DNA from 2 places in the Shewanella algidipiscicola genome. Region 2 is predicted to be linked to the other one. Evidence: predicted binding sites of a transcription regulator. Region 2 holds the regulator's gene; the other holds the start of a gene.

Region 1 (8,402 bases), on a different contig from region 2:
TCTTGTTGACCTAGGCTAGGTGTGAGATAAATGGTTCCAATGTAAATAATGCTTCCAAAAGATTGCTCTGTAGTATGTTCTGCTACATGTAGGGCATTTTTTGTTGTGGCCTTGATTAGGAGTTATCATGCGGCAAATAGTGAAAATTGCCTCTGTTTTAAGTGTGGCGTTATGGATAACGGGTTGTGAAAAGCAAGAGGCACCGAGTCAATCAACCGCTGCAGCTAAAAGCCTCGAAGTTGGCGTCATGCAGGTTGTGGCACAGCCTCAAGCGATCCAGGTTGAATTACCTGGTCGCAGTAAAGCATTTCTTGAAGCTGAAGTCCGTCCGCAAGTTTCCGGTATTATTACCGAACGCAGCTTTATAGAGGGGGCTGATGTTGTCAAAGGGCAGTCTCTTTATCAAATAGACTCTGCTACATACAAAGCGGCATTAGTGAGTGCTGAAGCTGATTTGGCGCGTGCGAATGCAGGTTTAGCCTCGGCGAAAGCCAAAGCGGCCCGCTATCAAGAACTGGTGAAAACCAATGCGATTAGTCAACAAGAATTTGATGAAGCAGAAGCGGCATACAAGGAAGCTTTAGCTAATGTTACTGTCGCGAAAGCGGCAATTAACACCGCACAAATTAATCTTGAGTACACTCAAGTTCAGGCTCCTATCTCTGGCCGTATCGGTAAGTCGAGCGTAACAGCGGGTGCGTTGGTGACGGCAAATCAAAGCCAAACACTGGCGACAATTCAGCAGCTTGACCCTATCAATGTGGATATTGCTCAATCGAGTGCGCAACTATTGCGTCTAAAGGCTAAGTTGAAGCAAGGTTCATTACAGGCGGCCGATAACGCAGACGTTAACTTGATTTTGGAAGATGGTACGCCGTATTCGCATACGGGCACGTTGCAGTTTTCAGAGGTCAGTGTCGATGAGAATACCGGCTCAGTGACATTACGTGCCGAGTTCCCAAATCCAGATGGAGTGTTACTGCCAGGTATGTATGTCCGCGCCGTGTTAAATACGGGAACAGACCCACATGCGATTTTAGTTCCGCAAAAAGCGATCACGCGTAACTCTAAAGGCCAAGCCATTGCGATGGTAATAGGCGCTGAAAGTAAAGTGGAAGCGCGGGTTGTCACTACGGCAGAAGTTATCAATCATCAATGGCGTATCCTCGATGGCCTTAAGGTTGGCGACCAATTGATTGTTGAAGGTTTACAGAAAATTCGTCCCGGTGCACCAGTGACCGGAAAACCGATTGACGCAATGCAATCAGATCAGCAATCACAAAAGTAGGGTAAAGTTATGGCTCGTTTCTTTATCGATCGCCCTATCTTTGCTTGGGTGATCGCCATTATCGTTATGATGGCCGGGGTGCTCTCTATTATGAAGCTCCCTGTGTCACAATATCCCAGTATTGCGCCACCAACCGTAGTGATTAATGCTGTTTATCCTGGTGCTTCGGCAAAGACCATGGAAGATACCGTTACTCAGGTGATTGAGCAGCGAATGACGGGGATTGATAATCTACGTTATATCGCCTCAACGAGTGATAGCTTTGGTAACGCACAAATCACCTTAACCTTTAATGCCGAGGCCGATCCTGATATCGCTCAGGTGCAGGTGCAAAACAAACTGCAACTTGCGATGCCCTTGTTACCACAAGAGGTGCAGGCACAAGGGGTTAAAGTTAACAAGTCCAGCTCTGGCTTTTTAATGGTATTGGGTTTCGTTTCATCTGATGGTTCATTGGGTAAAACGGATATTGCCGACTATGTTGGCTCAAATATCCAAGACCCTATTAGCCGTGTTGCTGGTGTGGGGGAAATTCAGTTATTCGGTGCACAATATGCGATGCGTATATGGCTCGATCCGTTAAAGCTGACCCAATACAACCTGACCAGCCAAGATATTATGGCGTCGATTCGTGAGCAGAATGCGCAAGTTTCGGCTGGCCAATTAGGTGGCGCTCCTGCGCTTGCGGGCCAAGAGTTAAATGCTACGGTTTCGGCTCAGAGTCGTCTACAAACTGCCGATGAGTTTAAGAAAATCATCATCAAAGCAGACAGTTCGGGTGCTAAGGTCTTCTTAGAAGATGTGGCACGTGTTGAGCTTGGCGCAGAAAGTTATGCGGTTGAATCGTTTTATAACGGTAAGCCGGCGTCGGGTCTGGCAGTTAAGCTAGCTACTGGCGCTAATGCGTTAGCGACTGCTGAGCGTGTGCGTGAAAAAATTGATGAATTAAAGGTGTTCTTCCCACAAGGGTTAGAGGTTGTTTATCCTTATGATACAACGCCTTTTGTTGAGAAGTCGATTGAGGGAGTGGTACATACCTTACTAGAAGCCGTCGTCTTGGTCTTCGTGATCATGTACCTGTTCTTGCAAAACTTCCGCGCGACGTTAATCCCAACTATTGCGGTTCCCGTTGTATTGTTAGGTACGTTTGCCATTTTATCGGCGACCGGATTTTCGATTAATACTCTTACCATGTTCGCCATGGTATTGGCCATTGGTTTGCTGGTGGACGATGCGATTGTGGTGGTGGAGAACGTTGAGCGTGTGATGCAAGAGGAGGGCCTGAGCCCGCTCGAAGCGACGCGTAAGTCGATGGATCAGATCACCGGCGCTCTAGTGGGTATCGGTCTTACCTTGTCTGCGGTATTCGTACCCATGGCCTTTATGTCGGGCTCGACAGGGGTTATCTATCGTCAGTTCTCGGTCACGATTGTCTCTGCCATGGCCTTGTCTGTGATGGTGGCAATTATCCTGACGCCGGCACTGTGTGCGACCATGTTAAAGCCTATCGCGAAAGGCGAAGGGCACGTCAAAACCGGTTTCTTCGGTTGGTTTAACCGTAAGTTCGATGCAATGACATCGCGCTATGAGGCCAGTGTTGCCTCTATGATTAAGCGTACCGGACGTGTCATGCTGGTCTACTTGGCATTGACCGTGGCCGTAGGCTGGATTTTCATGCGCATGCCTACCGCTTTCTTACCGGATGAAGACCAAGGTATCTTGTTCACGCAGGCTATTTTGCCAGTAAACTCGACTCAAGAAAGCACCAAAAGGGTGATGGAAAAAGTCACCGATTTCTACCTTAACCAAGAGGGCGACAGTGTTAACTCAGTGTTTACTGTCTCTGGTTTTAGTTTTGCCGGTAGTGGTCAAAACATGGGTTTGGCGTTTGTCGGTTTAAAAGATTGGTCTGTTCGTGGTGAGCAGGGTCAAGATGTTCAGTCAATTGCTGGGCGTTCTATGGCGATGTTCTCGCAAATGAAAGAAGCCTTTGTATTTGCCTTTGTCCCGCCTGCCGTGATTGAACTGGGTACCGCTAACGGTTTCGATTTCTATCTACAAGACAGAAATGGTCAAGGCCACGATAAGTTGGTTGAGGCCCGTAATATGTTGCTTGGGCTGGCCGCGCAAAACCCCAACTTGGTCGGTGTGCGTCCTAATGGTCAGGAAGATGCGCCTATGTATCAAATCCATGTGGATCACGCCAAGCTTCGCGCCTTGAGTGTCGACATCGATGCGGTAAACAGTGTACTAGGCACGGCCTGGGGTGGCAGTTACGTCAACGACTTTATTGACCGTGGTCGAGTGAAGAAAGTGTACGTGCAAGGCGATGCTCAGTACCGTATGCAGCCGGAAGATCTTGATACCTGGTATGTACGTAATGCTGAAGGTGAGATGGTGCCTTTCTCGGCCTTTGCTACCGGCTCATGGGAATTTGGTTCACCGCGTCTAGAACGCTTTAACGGTTTGCCGTCAATGAACATTCAGGGAGGCACTGCGCCGGGGTATAGTACAGGTGCGGCGATGGATGATATCGAAGCCATGGTTGCTAAATTACCACCAGGATTTGGTGTCGAATGGAATGGCCTGTCTTATGAAGAGCGTTTATCGGGTAATCAGGCGCCAGCACTATACGCACTCTCTATTATAGTCGTGTTCTTAGTATTGGCTGCGCTGTACGAGAGTTGGTCTGTGCCATTTGCGGTTATCTTAGTGGTGCCGCTTGGGGTCATTGGTGCGCTATTGGCGATGAATGGTCGGGGTCTGCCCAACGACGTATTCTTCCAAGTCGGTCTGTTAACCACTGTGGGTCTAGCGACGAAGAACGCTATCTTGATTGTAGAGTTTGCTAAAGAGTTCTATGAGAAAGGTGCAGGTCTCGTCGAAGCGACCTTACATGCGGTGCGGGTTCGTTTGCGACCGATCCTCATGACCTCTCTGGCGTTTGGTTTGGGGGTTGTACCATTAGCAATTAGTACTGGTGTCGGGTCTGGTAGCCAGAACGCTATCGGTACCGGTGTGCTCGGTGGCATGATGAGTTCAACCTTCTTGGGGATCTTCTTTATTCCGATCTTCTTCGTGATAGTTGAACGTATCTTCAGTAAACGAGAGCGCAATGGTGGTAGTGATGCCGCTATCGCCAAGACGGCTGATAAAGAATCATAGTTGACGCTAACAGTATCAAAAAGCCCAGCACTTGCTGGGCTTTTTATTGGCGCTAGAATGTTGCATTTAAAGGATATTTCGTTAAATATGTCTGTCTAAAAATAAGCCGTAAGGTCAATATCTATGCGCCCTCAATTATCGATACTTTTCCTGTTACTCCCTTTAACGCTTGGCTTGCCTGTATGGGCTGAGCAACCCGCTGCGACCCCGCAGATTGCTACTACCTACGTTAACGATGCCATCTTACCGCCAAGCATTGTGTGGCACGGGGCGAGTGAATCGTTGCTACTCGATGGCGAAGCGCCATGGGCAACCCCATTTGAAGTGGGCGGCTTTAAGGTTAGCCCGAGTTATGATGAGACGTTTGTTTGGTTAGATAAGCTGGTGGCAAGTAGTGACCTGTTGCACAAGGTGTCGCTAGGGAAGAGCCCTCAGGGGCGTGATATTTGGATGCTGATAGCATCGACAGAGGGGGCTGATACTCCTGAGGCCTTGGCTGCGACGGATAAACCCACTGTGTTAGTGCAGGCAGGGATCCACGCCGGAGAAATTGACGGTAAAGATGCCGGCATGATGTTACTACGAGACATGGTATTGGGTGATAAAGCGGCGCTACTCGATGGGGCTAATTTACTATTTGTACCGATTTTTAGTGTCGATGCCCATGAGCGCAGTGGTCAATATAATCGCGTTAATCAGCGTGGCCCGATAGAGATGGGTTGGCGTACTGCGGCTAACAACCTTAATTTGAATCGTGATTATGCCAAGGCCGACGCGGTAGAGATGCAGCATATGCTGGGTGCGATAAATCGATGGCAGCCCGACCTGTATATCGATGTGCACGTTACCGATGGCATGGACTATCAATATGATGTCACCTTTGGCTATAACTTAGCTCAAGGGCTGAGCCCGTCGAGTTTTCGTTGGCTAGATACCCAATATCGACCTTATGTGGAGCAGGCGTTAATGCGCGAAGGGCATATTCCGGGTCCCTTGGTGTTTGCTATCGACAATAGTGATGTGAGTAAGGGAATGTCATTATGGAATGCCAGTCCACGTTACTCAAATGGTTATGGTGATGCTCGGCATCTACCGACGATTTTAATTGAAAATCATAGTTTAAAGCCGTTTAAGCAACGAGTGCTTGGTACTTATGTCATGTTAGCGGCCACCCTCGAATTGGTGGGCAAGCAAGCCACTTCACTGCGCTCGGCGATTAAGCAAGACAAGTATCGTTATAGCGACCGCATTACCTTAACTTGGGGCGCCCAGCAACAGCAGCAAGGATGGGATTTCAAAGGGATTGATTACCGCACCGAAATCAGCCCCATCAGTGGTGAAAAGGTTGTTCGCTGGACTGGCGAGCCTAAACTTTACGAAAATTTACCCGTGATAGGTAATACTCTGGCTGACATAAAGGTTAATCGCCCCTCAGCTTATTATGTTGCACCTCAGTGGCTTGATGTGATTGAGCGTCTCGCAATTCATGGGATCCGTATGACAACGCTAACAGAGCCTAAGACACTTAAGTTGACCCAATATCAATTAACAGCGCCGCAATTTGGCAGTAAAGATTATGAAGGGCGTCAGCGAGTAAGCGCGCAATTGAGCGCACATGGGGTACAAACCACACTGCCAGCGGGCACCGTCAAGATTGATACGCAGCAGCCTCTGGGGGATTTGGCGATATTGCTGTTAGAACCTCAGTCGCCTGATTCATTATTACAATGGGGCTTTTTCAATCCAATATTTACCCGCACCGAATACATAGAGCATTACGCCGTAGAGCCACTGGCGGCGCAAATGCTTGAGGCCGACCCCAGCTTGCAGGCAGAATTTACCCAAGCGTTGCAAGACCCTGCTTTTGCCGCTGATGGCGAGGCAAGGTTACGCTGGTTTTATGTTCGAAGCCCTTATTATGATGGGCAATATCAGGTTTATCCGGTTTGGCGAGACGAGTAATGGCCGGTGTTATCATCTGTACCAACGCAGCTTAGGCTGCGTTTTTTATTGCGTATGGTTAAGGGTAACATGGGTAAATGCTCCTCAAGAGGTACGGATTTGGGATGGGTCATTGCCGATCATTAAATGAGCTTTTTTACTAACGAGTTGTGATTTAAGCAGATTTTTAGTGAATATCATTAAAATTTTTGAGCAGAAATCAACTTAAATCATTTAAAACAATAAGATAAATAATTGGCATGGAGTCTGCTTTATTTGAGGTAAGCGTTTGAGCAAACATTAATTAATAAGGATATGAGTTATGAATTTACGCCCCTTGGTTTTATGTGCCGCACTGAGTGCTTCGTTAGCTGGCTGCATCATTAACGTTAACGGTGCGGGTATGACCTCGTTTGATTATCACCGCCAGCAGCAGTTAATACTTGATGCCACACAGTTGCAACAGCTCGTAGCCGAAACTGGGGCTGGAGCACTGACTATTGAAGGAGTTGATGGGCTCCGGGAGGTGCGTATAGAGGCGGACATTTATGGTTATGATGGCGCCGAGCCAGAGCTTAGCTTAGTGCAGGAAGGTGAACACGCCAAACTGATCGCCAATTTTGACTCCTTCAGTAGGGGCTCATTCACGAGTGGCAACTCTCCTTATATTGATCTAGTGGTTAAAGTGCCTACCAATTTGAAACTCATGCTGGATGATGGCTCGGGTAATATTGAGGTTCGTGGCGTGAATGCCGAAATGATCATTACCGATGGTTCTGGCAGTATCACTATCGATGGTGCTAAAACATTAACTATCGATGATGGCTCAGGCAGTATTGTATTGCAAAATATTGACGGGGATATCAGCTTAACGGATGGCTCTGGTAGTATCGAGATCCAACGGGTGAATGGTGATGTGTCTGTGCATGATGGTTCTGGCTCGATAGTCATTAATCATGTGGCTGGTTTAGTCACTATTGATGATGGTTCTGGTGGTATTAGCGTCGACAATAGCAAAGGATTACACATTATTGAATCTGGTTCGGGCGATCTGAGTTTTGACAATATTCAGGGGCCCGTCACCATGGATTAATGGCTTCCCGGCGCGAAGGCGAAACGCTATCACCCTGTTCAGCGAGGCTGAAGAGGAAGGGGGCTGTAAGTTCCTGATAGCACTAGCCATCGCCCATCCATAGCTAGCCGCGGGCGATATTGAATAGCGACTTAGCGCTAAGGCCGTTGATATAAGTCTATTGTGTTTTTGAGGCAAAGCGCTGTATCAACAGCTGTTTAATATTGTATTGGCGTAAAAAGAGAGTTGCGGCGGTAAACAGCAGTCCCCATCTTAGTAGTAACACTTGCCAGATAATATCCTTATCAAAGCTTTTTTCTAGCTCGCAGATCACCAATACTAACCATAAAAACATCAGCATTAATGCGTTATTGACCCGCTGCAACTGGGTTGGTGGACAATACGCAGCGGTATAAGCGCAGAGTAATCCGACGATCGCGCCGAGCATAATATCTTGTGGCCAGTGTGCGCCAACAATGATCCTCGATATGCCAACGATAGTGCCAAACGTGATCGCAAAGACTTTAATGGTGTGGCTTTGGTAAGCAAACCATAGGGTACCAGCAAACAGGAAGGCGCTAGCAGTATGGCCGGAGGGAAAACTATGGCTCATGCGGGTTTCACCAATAATATTAAGTGGTTCTAACACTGCAGCGGGGCGCGGCATATCAAAATATTGTTTTAATAGCGGTACGAGCAGTAATGACAACACGCTGGCAATGATCACCCGTAATATTATCTCAGGGCATTTGATCAAGAAGCATAAGGTGATCACTCCAAGCGTCACACCATTGCCTAAGTCGGTGATGAGCAATAGGGGCCAATCGGGTAACTCTGCCGCGATTCCATTGAGTAGTCTAAACAGGGTAAGGTTTACATCGGGAAGAAGCGTGATTAAAAAAGCACAGCTTAGCACTAACATTAAGCCGAGAAAGC
Region 2 (8,402 bases):
CGGGTGGTCGATGAGATTATAGCCATGCTAGCTTTACTTTCTAAAGGTGGACAAACGGCGACCTAATGTCGGCAAAGCCTCTAGTGAGCAAAGGATTAACCCGCTCCAGATCAGGGCAAAGCTCACCGCCTTCACCTGATCAAAGTGTTCATTAAAGACCAGTACGGCTAACAGAAAGTGCATGGTTGGCTCGATATATTGCATTAAGCCAATCATCGACAGGCTGGTGGCTCGAATGGCGAGCGCAAAGAAGATAAGCGGCAGCAGAGTGACTGGCGCCGAACCAATATAAAGCAGTAGTTGGGTGGTTGAGCCTGACAAGGCACTGCTTTGATCGGTAAATATCAGCCAAATTAAGTAGATTGTCGCAATGGGCGCCAATAGCGCCGCTTCGATAGTGACTGAGGTGAGCGAGTCAAAGTGAATAAATTTTTTACACAGGCCGTAAAGAGCAAAGAAACCGCCCATCAATAATGCCAGCCAAGGTAGCTCACCATAGTGAAATACCATGTAACTGATGCCTGCAATCCCCAAGATTACCGCCCATTTTTGTGCTTGTGACAGTTTATCGCCGAGACACAGTACGCCCAAGGCGATGGCGAAAAGCGGATTAATAAAAAAGCCTAAACTGGCCGCGAGCACCTGACCATGGGTGATGGCCCAAGTAAAACTGTACCAAGAGATACACATTATTAACGACGCAAGACCACACAAGGCAAGCGAACGCTTATGAGCCATTAACTGGCGCATTGATGGTAGAGGCCGGCGCAGCATGATAAACACGAATGCCATAAAGGGCACCGAGAAGAGTAGTCTAATCGCCAGCATCTCATTGATATCGGCATTAGGCAGGTATTGATAGTAAAGCGGTAATAGTCCCCAAAGTAAAAAAGAGACGAGCGCCAAGGCGTTGCCTTCAAATGTGCTGCGAGTTGAGCTGTGCATAATATTCCGACGTGTTGAGCTTATTTATGGTGAAAAAGTGGCTAGCATTAACGCGGCGGATTCTCGCATTGGTGCTATACATTAACCGTGATCTGAGTCACTTTTTGATTGTGTCACGATAGCCAGTCACGGTTTAAGACTAAGGTGCAAATACGTACAAGAGCGATATTCTCTCTTTTAAAATTAAGTGATTAACGCCAAATTTAAATACCTAATGCAACTTATCAGGCTATTAGGAATGTGCCTCGCGAAAGGAAGCAGGGCATTTAGTTTGTAACAAGCAGTTAACTTTGCTTTTCTTTTGCCCGTGAGTCGGTAGATTAGCTAAGTTGATATTAGGCAATTAAAGGAGCGAGTTTTACATGAACATAGCCCAAATCGGTTTGCGATGGTCACTTGCCATGATATTGCTGCTTGCTCTGTCTACAGCGCAGGGCGCATCGATCAACAGCCGACTATCATTGTATTCGCACCATATAGATGCGGGCTTTCGCATCACTCATCCCATCATATCGGTCAACTTATTGCCAGACTCTGGTAAAGAGTTAGTGGCTATCGGTGTCGATGATAAACATCAACGCTGGCTGGGGGTGTACGCGTTTGATACTGAAGTGAAGCAATATCGTCAGCGGGTAAAACAGCCTCTGCCCAATGCGTTGTTTGCGTTCGATATCTCGGCGGATAACCTAGAAAACAGCGATGCCCTACAAGCACTGTATTTTCTCTCTAGTGACCGATTATGGACATTAAAGTTGCACGGTAACCAAGTTGAATTTGCGCCGTTAATGACGGTAGAGCCATTGATATTGACCTCTCGGATTGATTTTATCTCCCGCGGGCGCTTTGTGCGCGATCTTAATCGTGATGGGTTGGATGACTTTATTATCAGTAGTTTTAATCAGAGTACACTATTGATACAGCAGGCCGATAATCGCTACATCACCCAAATATTACCCATTCAGCCGCAGATGCTACTGTATGCCAATGGCGCTAAGTATACCGAGGCTCGCCTCTATTTTGCCGATCTTAATCTCGATGGTCGTGATGATATTGTTAAGGTGGCTGAAGGCGAATTTGAAGTGTATTACCAGTTAGATGATGGCCTGTTTACTGTGTTGGCCAACTACCTCCCCGTGAGCTTGGCTATCAGCGGTCAAGATTGGTGGAATAAACGTGATGCTTATGGTGAGGCGCTGGATCAAAGTAATTTAGTCTATCGAAAGGTCGAGCATTTGGGCGATATTAACCATGATGGCGTGGCAGATATGGTGGTGCGCTATACCAAGAGTTCGGGAGTGCTGGATCGGGTTAACGATTATGAAATTTACTTAGGCGGTAAAACTAAAGACAAGCTGCAGTTTGCCAAGGTGCCTAGCAGCGTGATCCGCGCCGAGGGCACCTTAACGGGTTTTGAGCTGGTGGATATCGATAATGATAAGGTCGATGAAGTGCTGGTATCGGGTTTCGATATTGGTGTGTCGCAGATCATCGGCGCGCTGGTGTCGGGGAGTATTGACCAAGATGTACACTTATTTAAAAGTGACGCCAGTAGCCGCTTTGCCAGTAAAGCCAATATCACCAAAGAGGTGGAGCTAAGCTTTAGTTTAACCTCGGGACAAACGGGGCAACCTGTGGTGACTTTTGCTGATATCGACGGCGATGGTTATCAAGATCTCTTGCTCTCTGGTGGCGAGCAGGCGCTCACAGTGCATTTAGGGGAGCCGAGTGACAGCCTGTTTAATCGTAACGATGAAACACTCAAGCTACAGCTACCCCGTGATGGTGAAATGCTCACCGTGAGCGATCTCAATCATGACGGTAAAGATGAGCTTATTATTAAATATGGCCGTGAAGACCGTCAGGCATTGCAGCAGCAGTTTATGGTTATCATGGCGCAGTAGCCATGGTTGAACTTTCGGTGAAGAAGCTAAATGGCACCGCTTAAGCCATGATACAACGAGCGGTGCCTAACAAGCTAATGCAACAAGTAGAGTGTGGCTAAGCCTAAAAATGCAAATAAGCCGATCACGTCGGTGACGGTGGTCAGTACCATGCCACCCGCCAGTGCGGGGTCGACATTAAACTTTTTAAGCAGTAGCGGGATTGTGGCGCCGGCAAACCCCGCAACCGTCATGTTGATCAACATGGCACCGCCAATTAAGGCGCCTAGGGCGACATCGCCTTTCCATAGCCACACGGCAGCAAACACCAAAATGGACCAGAGTAGACCATTAAGAAAACCGATGGCTAACTCCTTGCCAACTAACCAACGTGAGTTACTTTGACCTATCTGTCCTAACGCGATACCACGGATCACCAGCGCTAAGGTTTGGTTACCAGCCACTCCGCCCATGCTGGGCACTATGGTCATTAATACCGCAATGGTGGCAAATTGTTCGATTGTGCCTTCAAACATATTGCTAACCGACGCAGCCAACAGTGCGGCAAATAGATTAATCGTCAGCCAGAGTGAGCGCCGAAAGGTACTCTTAAGGACCGGGCCGAAGGTGTCGGTCTCATCATCCATCCCGGCCATCCCCATCATAGAGTGTTCAGCATCTTCACGGATCACATCGACAACGTCATCTATGGTGATCCGCCCAAGCAGTTTATTGGTTTTTTCATCGACCACAGGTGCCGATACCCAGTCATGGCGTTCAAATAGCTGCGCGACTTCACTGTCGTGCATACCCACGGGGATCCCTTCAAGATCTTGGTTCATGATGTCGCGCACCGATGCATTCGGATCGCAGGTGAGTAGATCGGCGATCGCTACGCCACCGAGTAGACTGTCGTGTTTGTCGACCACATATAGGGTGTCGGTGGCTTCGGGGAGTTCACCACGAATACGTAGGTAACGCAGGATCACGTCGACATTCACATCTGGCCTTAGGGTGACCGTATCTGTGTTCATCAGGCTGCCGGCGGTGTCTTCTGGGTATGACAGTGCCTGTTCGACTCGCGCCCTATCTTGGCTGCGCATCGACTGCAGTACTTGATTGAATACGCTGTCTGGCAGACTGCGCAGTATGTAGGCCAGATCGTCGGTATCCATATTTTCGGCGGCTTTAGCTACGCGCTCAGGACTCATCTGGCTAATAAATTGATCTTTGAGCTCTTCACTGAGTTCATCGAGAATCTCACCCGTATGGGCTTGATCGATAAGTTGCCATAATACTTGTCGCGCACGCGGTGGAGAAGACTCTAAAATAAAGGCGATATCTGAGGCCGCCATGTCGTGCAGCATACTGCGTACATGGACAAACATGCCACTGCTTAGGGCTTGCGTTAGCTGCTGTAAACGTTGATCTGTAGTTTCATTATCTAACACTTCGATCGGCATGGCTTCCCCTTGAAAAATAGCGCGACAACATAGGTTATTGGCTAAGTAACCTGAACTCGGGATAATTATAGAATGATATGAGCCGTTTAGGCTCGAGGCGGGGCGATTATACGGCTTCTTCGAATTTTGCGTCAATCAGTGCGCTAATGGCATCGAGTGCCGCTTGCGCATCTTGGCCTTCACTGGTGACGGTAATGGTTTTACCAAAGCCGGTTTCTAACATTAATAGCCCCAACACACTGGCGGCAGAGGCTTGCTTATCCCCCTGAATTAAGGTGACCTGGGCATCAAACTGAGCGGCTAATACCGCCAGTTTGGTAGCGGCACGCGCATGCAGTCCCAGTTTGTTGCAGATGGTTAGTTGACGCTCAAGCTTGCTCATGCTGCAGTTCTCTGTGGCGCGCCTGGACCTTATGCTTACCTTTATTAAACAGTTTGGCCAGTTGATCGGTCACATACACGGAACGATGTTGACCACCAGTACACCCAATGGCGATAGTTAAGTAGCTACGGTTATTGCGCTCAAGGTGCGGTAGCCAAGTTTCGAGCAGATTCTCTATCTGCCAAATAAACTTGTTCACTAGCGGCTGTTGGCTTAAAAACTGTTGTACTGGTTGGTCGAGACCTGTCAGCGGGCGTAACTCTGATTCCCAGTGAGGGTTGGGCAGAAAACGCACGTCAAACATAAAGTCAGCTTCACTTGGCATGCCATATTTAAAACCAAACGACTCAAAATTAATCACTAACTCCTTGTCCACGGTGCCCAGTAAGATCTCGCGTACTTTATCGCTTAAATCATAGATGTTAAGCGTCGAAGTATCTATGTAGTGATCGACCATCTTGGAGATAGGCTCGAGTATTTTGCCTTCAAGCTGTATCGCCTCTTTAAGGGAGACTTTTGAGCGTGATAGTGGATGCAACCTACGGGTTTCACTGTAGCGTTTGAGCAATACATCGTCAGAAGAGTTTAGAAAGAAACTCAGTAATTCGGTATCTTTAGGAAGATTCGCTAGCTGCTTTTCAAGCTGGATATCTTCGCTGGGCATGTTGCGCACATCGACGCTAATCGCAACAAGTTCATTTCTACCTTTAAGCTGACTGAGCAGCGAGTCCATCATCTGCAGTGGCAGATTGTCGACACAGTAATAGCCCAGATCTTCCAGTACCCTAAGGACTACCGATTTTCCTGAGCCTGAGCGCCCAGATACCATTACCAATTTCATTGGGTGATCACCTGATACAGTTCTGCTTCGTCGTGGGTTTTTCTTAGCTGTTTGATGATAGCTTTATCACTTAATTTCTCTGCCATCGCGGCGAGAGTGCTAAGGTGTTGCTCGCATTGCTCTGCGGGAACCAGTAATGCAAAGAGGATATCGACCGGCTGATTATCAATTGCATCGAATGCAATTGGCTCCGCACATTTAATCAATACGGCGACGGGTTTCTCAATATTCGTCAGCCGTCCGTGAGGGATCGCGATACCATTGCCTATACCTGTGCTGCCCATTTTCTCTCTCGCCAAAAGGCTTTCAAAAATCTCTTGAGAGGAAAGGGTGGGGTACTGGACAGCGGCCAAGTCGCTGATAAGTTCCAGTACCTTTTTCTTACTGCCCGGAGTGGCGCAGGTTGTGCACTCCGGCCGCAGGATGGTACTAAGTTCCATCGTTAATGTTTTGTTAGCTTCTCTTTATGTTTAATGACCTGACGATCTAATTTATCGATCAGGGAATCTATCGCGGCATACATATCCGCGTGCTCTGATGTTGCAAATATTTCTCCACCACTAAGATGTAACTTTGCTTCAACTTTTTGCATCAATTTTTCGACATTTAATATCACGTGGACATTATTGATCTGATCGAAATGCCGTTCAAGCTTTGTAAACTTTTCTTCAACATAGTTGCGCAGAGATTGGGTGATCTCAATGTGGTGCCCAGTCAGATTTATTTGCATAAAGTGATTCCTCCGGTTTCCAGTTGTTGATTATAAGCTTTTACGTTGATTTGACGGCGGTATAAACATCGCCTCACGATATTTTGCTATCGTGCGTCTAGCGACTTGAATACCTTGCTCGGCTAACAGTTGTGCCATTTTACTGTCACTTAAGGGTTTCTTTTGATTTTCTGCGGCGACTAGCTTCTTAATAAAAGCGCGGATCGCAGTAGAAGAGCATTCGCCACCATCGTCGGTCCCAACATGGCTGGAGAAAAAGTATTTTAGCTCAAAAATCCCTCTTGGCGTGTGCATATACTTTTGGGTGGTGACCCGCGAGATGGTAGATTCATGCATTTCGACCGCTTCGGCAATATCATTAAGCACCATAGGTTTCATCGCTTCTTCACCAAACTCGAAAAACCCTTGCTGGAAATCGACAATGCAGTTGGTGACCTTGAGTAAGGTATCGTTGCGGCTCTCTAAACTTTTTAGAAACCATTTAGCTTCTTGCAGGTGACCACGAATAAACTGGCCATCGGCTTGGTTTTTGGTGCTGCGTGCCATTGAGGCATAATGTTGGTTTACATTAATCTTAGGCATACTATCGGGATTAAGCTCGACTACCCAGCGACCTTTTTTCTTGCTAACTGTGACATCGGGGATCACGTATTCATCACGACTGGCGGTAATGGCCAGCCCTGGGCGTGGATTAAGAGTTTGAATCAGCGCTATGGCCTCGCGTAGTTCATCTTCTTTCAGTTTGGTCTTACGCATCAATAGGCGAAAATCTCGCCCGGCAATCAGATCTAAGTAATCACGGATCAAGAGCCTGGCATTGTCGATATGCGGGGTGTCGGAGCTGTATTGGGCCAGTTGGATCATCAGGCATTCGCTGAGGTCTCTGGCAGCGATCCCGATAGGATCGAAATGTTGTATCCGCTTTAATACCGCTTCAATTTCATCGAGCTCGATTTCAGGATCGCCCATGGCTTCAAGAATATCGTCGCAAGTCTGCGTCAAGTAACCTCGCTCGTCTATGGCGTCAATGATGGCGGTGGCGATAGCGAGGTCGTTGTCAGAGAAGGGGGTGAGGTTTTTTTGCCATTCGAGGTGCTCATACAGGCCTTCGCTGGTTTCCCCTTGAAATGGCATGTCATCGTCGCGCATCGCACCAGAGCTGGAGTTAGGTGATGCGGTATAGACCTCATCCCATGTAGTGTCGACGGGCAGCTCATCGGGCATAGAGTCTTGGTTGAGCGCATCGGAGGTTTCTAAGCTCGAATTGTCTTCACTAGAGTCGACTTGCCGTTGCTCATTGTAATCGGTGTCGAAGTTGTCATTACGCTCTTGTTCTGAGTCGATATTGGCGCCTTCTTGCTCCTCGTCTAACTCGAGTAGAGGGTTAGACTCTAGTGCTTGCTGGATCTCTTGCTGCAGCTCCAATGACGACAGTTGTAACAAGCGGATAGCTTGTTGCAACTGGGGCGTCATGGTTAAATGCTGACCCATTTTGAGCTGAAGTGACGCTTTCATCGTACTGCTATTCCCTTGTTTCTAATTCTAAAGTGAGAAAGCTGCCTCCGGTATTAAACCGCTAAGGCGAATGATCTACTTACTAAGGTAAAAACGGTTTCGCCTTTACCTTGAGCGCTAATAACGTTAACTATAGCTTGAATTGTTCCCCTAAGTACACCGCTCGAACTTGTTGGTTATCTAAGATCTCTGCGGGTGTTCCCTCGGCAATCAAGTTGCCGTGGCTGACAATATAGGCTTTCTCACACACATCCAATGTTTCCCGTACGTTGTGGTCGGTGATCAATACCCCAAGGCCACGGTTTTTCAACTGCTCAATAATTTTTTTGATGTCGATAACTGAAATGGGATCGACCCCAGCGAAGGGTTCGTCGAGCAAAATAAACTTAGGGTTGGCGGCTAATGCTCGGGCGATTTCGACGCGTCGACGTTCACCCCCTGACAGTGCCATCCCCTGACTATCGCGGATGTGGGTGATATGAAACTCTTCTAGCAGATGCTCCAACTCCTCTTCGCGCGCATCGTTATTGAGCTCGCGCCGGGTTTGTAATACCGCCATAATATTATCGCGCACCGATAATTTACGGAAAATACTGGCTTCTTGCGGTAGATAGCCAATTCCTTTGCGAGCGCGCAGATGCATAGG

What was found. The regulator sigma-54, encoded in region 2, starts transcription at its own class of promoters, with help from an activator protein. The targets are predictions, from matches to a motif close to GTTGGCACGNNNNTNGNNT.
Region 1: the regulator sigma-54 is predicted to act here: its motif matches at 6,649-6,667, upstream of DN599_RS16870 (DUF4097 family beta strand repeat-containing protein).

The regions. Positions count from the first base shown of each region.
Region 1 is NZ_OXJV01000020.1:84,923-93,324, reverse strand. Features, by position in the region: gene DN599_RS16885 (efflux RND transporter periplasmic adaptor subunit) at 128-1,288, shown strand; gene DN599_RS16880 (efflux RND transporter permease subunit) at 1,298-4,453, shown strand; gene DN599_RS16875 (M14 family metallopeptidase) at 4,577-6,415, shown strand; gene DN599_RS16870 (DUF4097 family beta strand repeat-containing protein) at 6,717-7,487, shown strand; gene DN599_RS16865 (phosphatase PAP2 family protein) at 7,645-8,402, opposite strand, start outside.
Region 2 is NZ_OXJV01000001.1:180,533-188,934, forward strand. Features, by position in the region: gene DN599_RS00800 (lipase family alpha/beta hydrolase) at 1-66, shown strand, start outside; gene rarD (EamA family transporter RarD) at 34-945, opposite strand; gene DN599_RS00810 (FG-GAP repeat domain-containing protein) at 1,308-2,846, shown strand; gene mgtE (magnesium transporter) at 2,921-4,288, opposite strand; gene DN599_RS00820 (HPr family phosphocarrier protein) at 4,395-4,670, opposite strand; gene rapZ (RNase adapter RapZ) at 4,657-5,511, opposite strand; gene ptsN (PTS IIA-like nitrogen regulatory protein PtsN) at 5,508-5,951, opposite strand; gene hpf (ribosome hibernation promoting factor) at 5,954-6,241, opposite strand; gene DN599_RS00840 (RNA polymerase factor sigma-54) at 6,272-7,756, opposite strand; gene lptB (LPS export ABC transporter ATP-binding protein) at 7,887-8,402, opposite strand, start outside.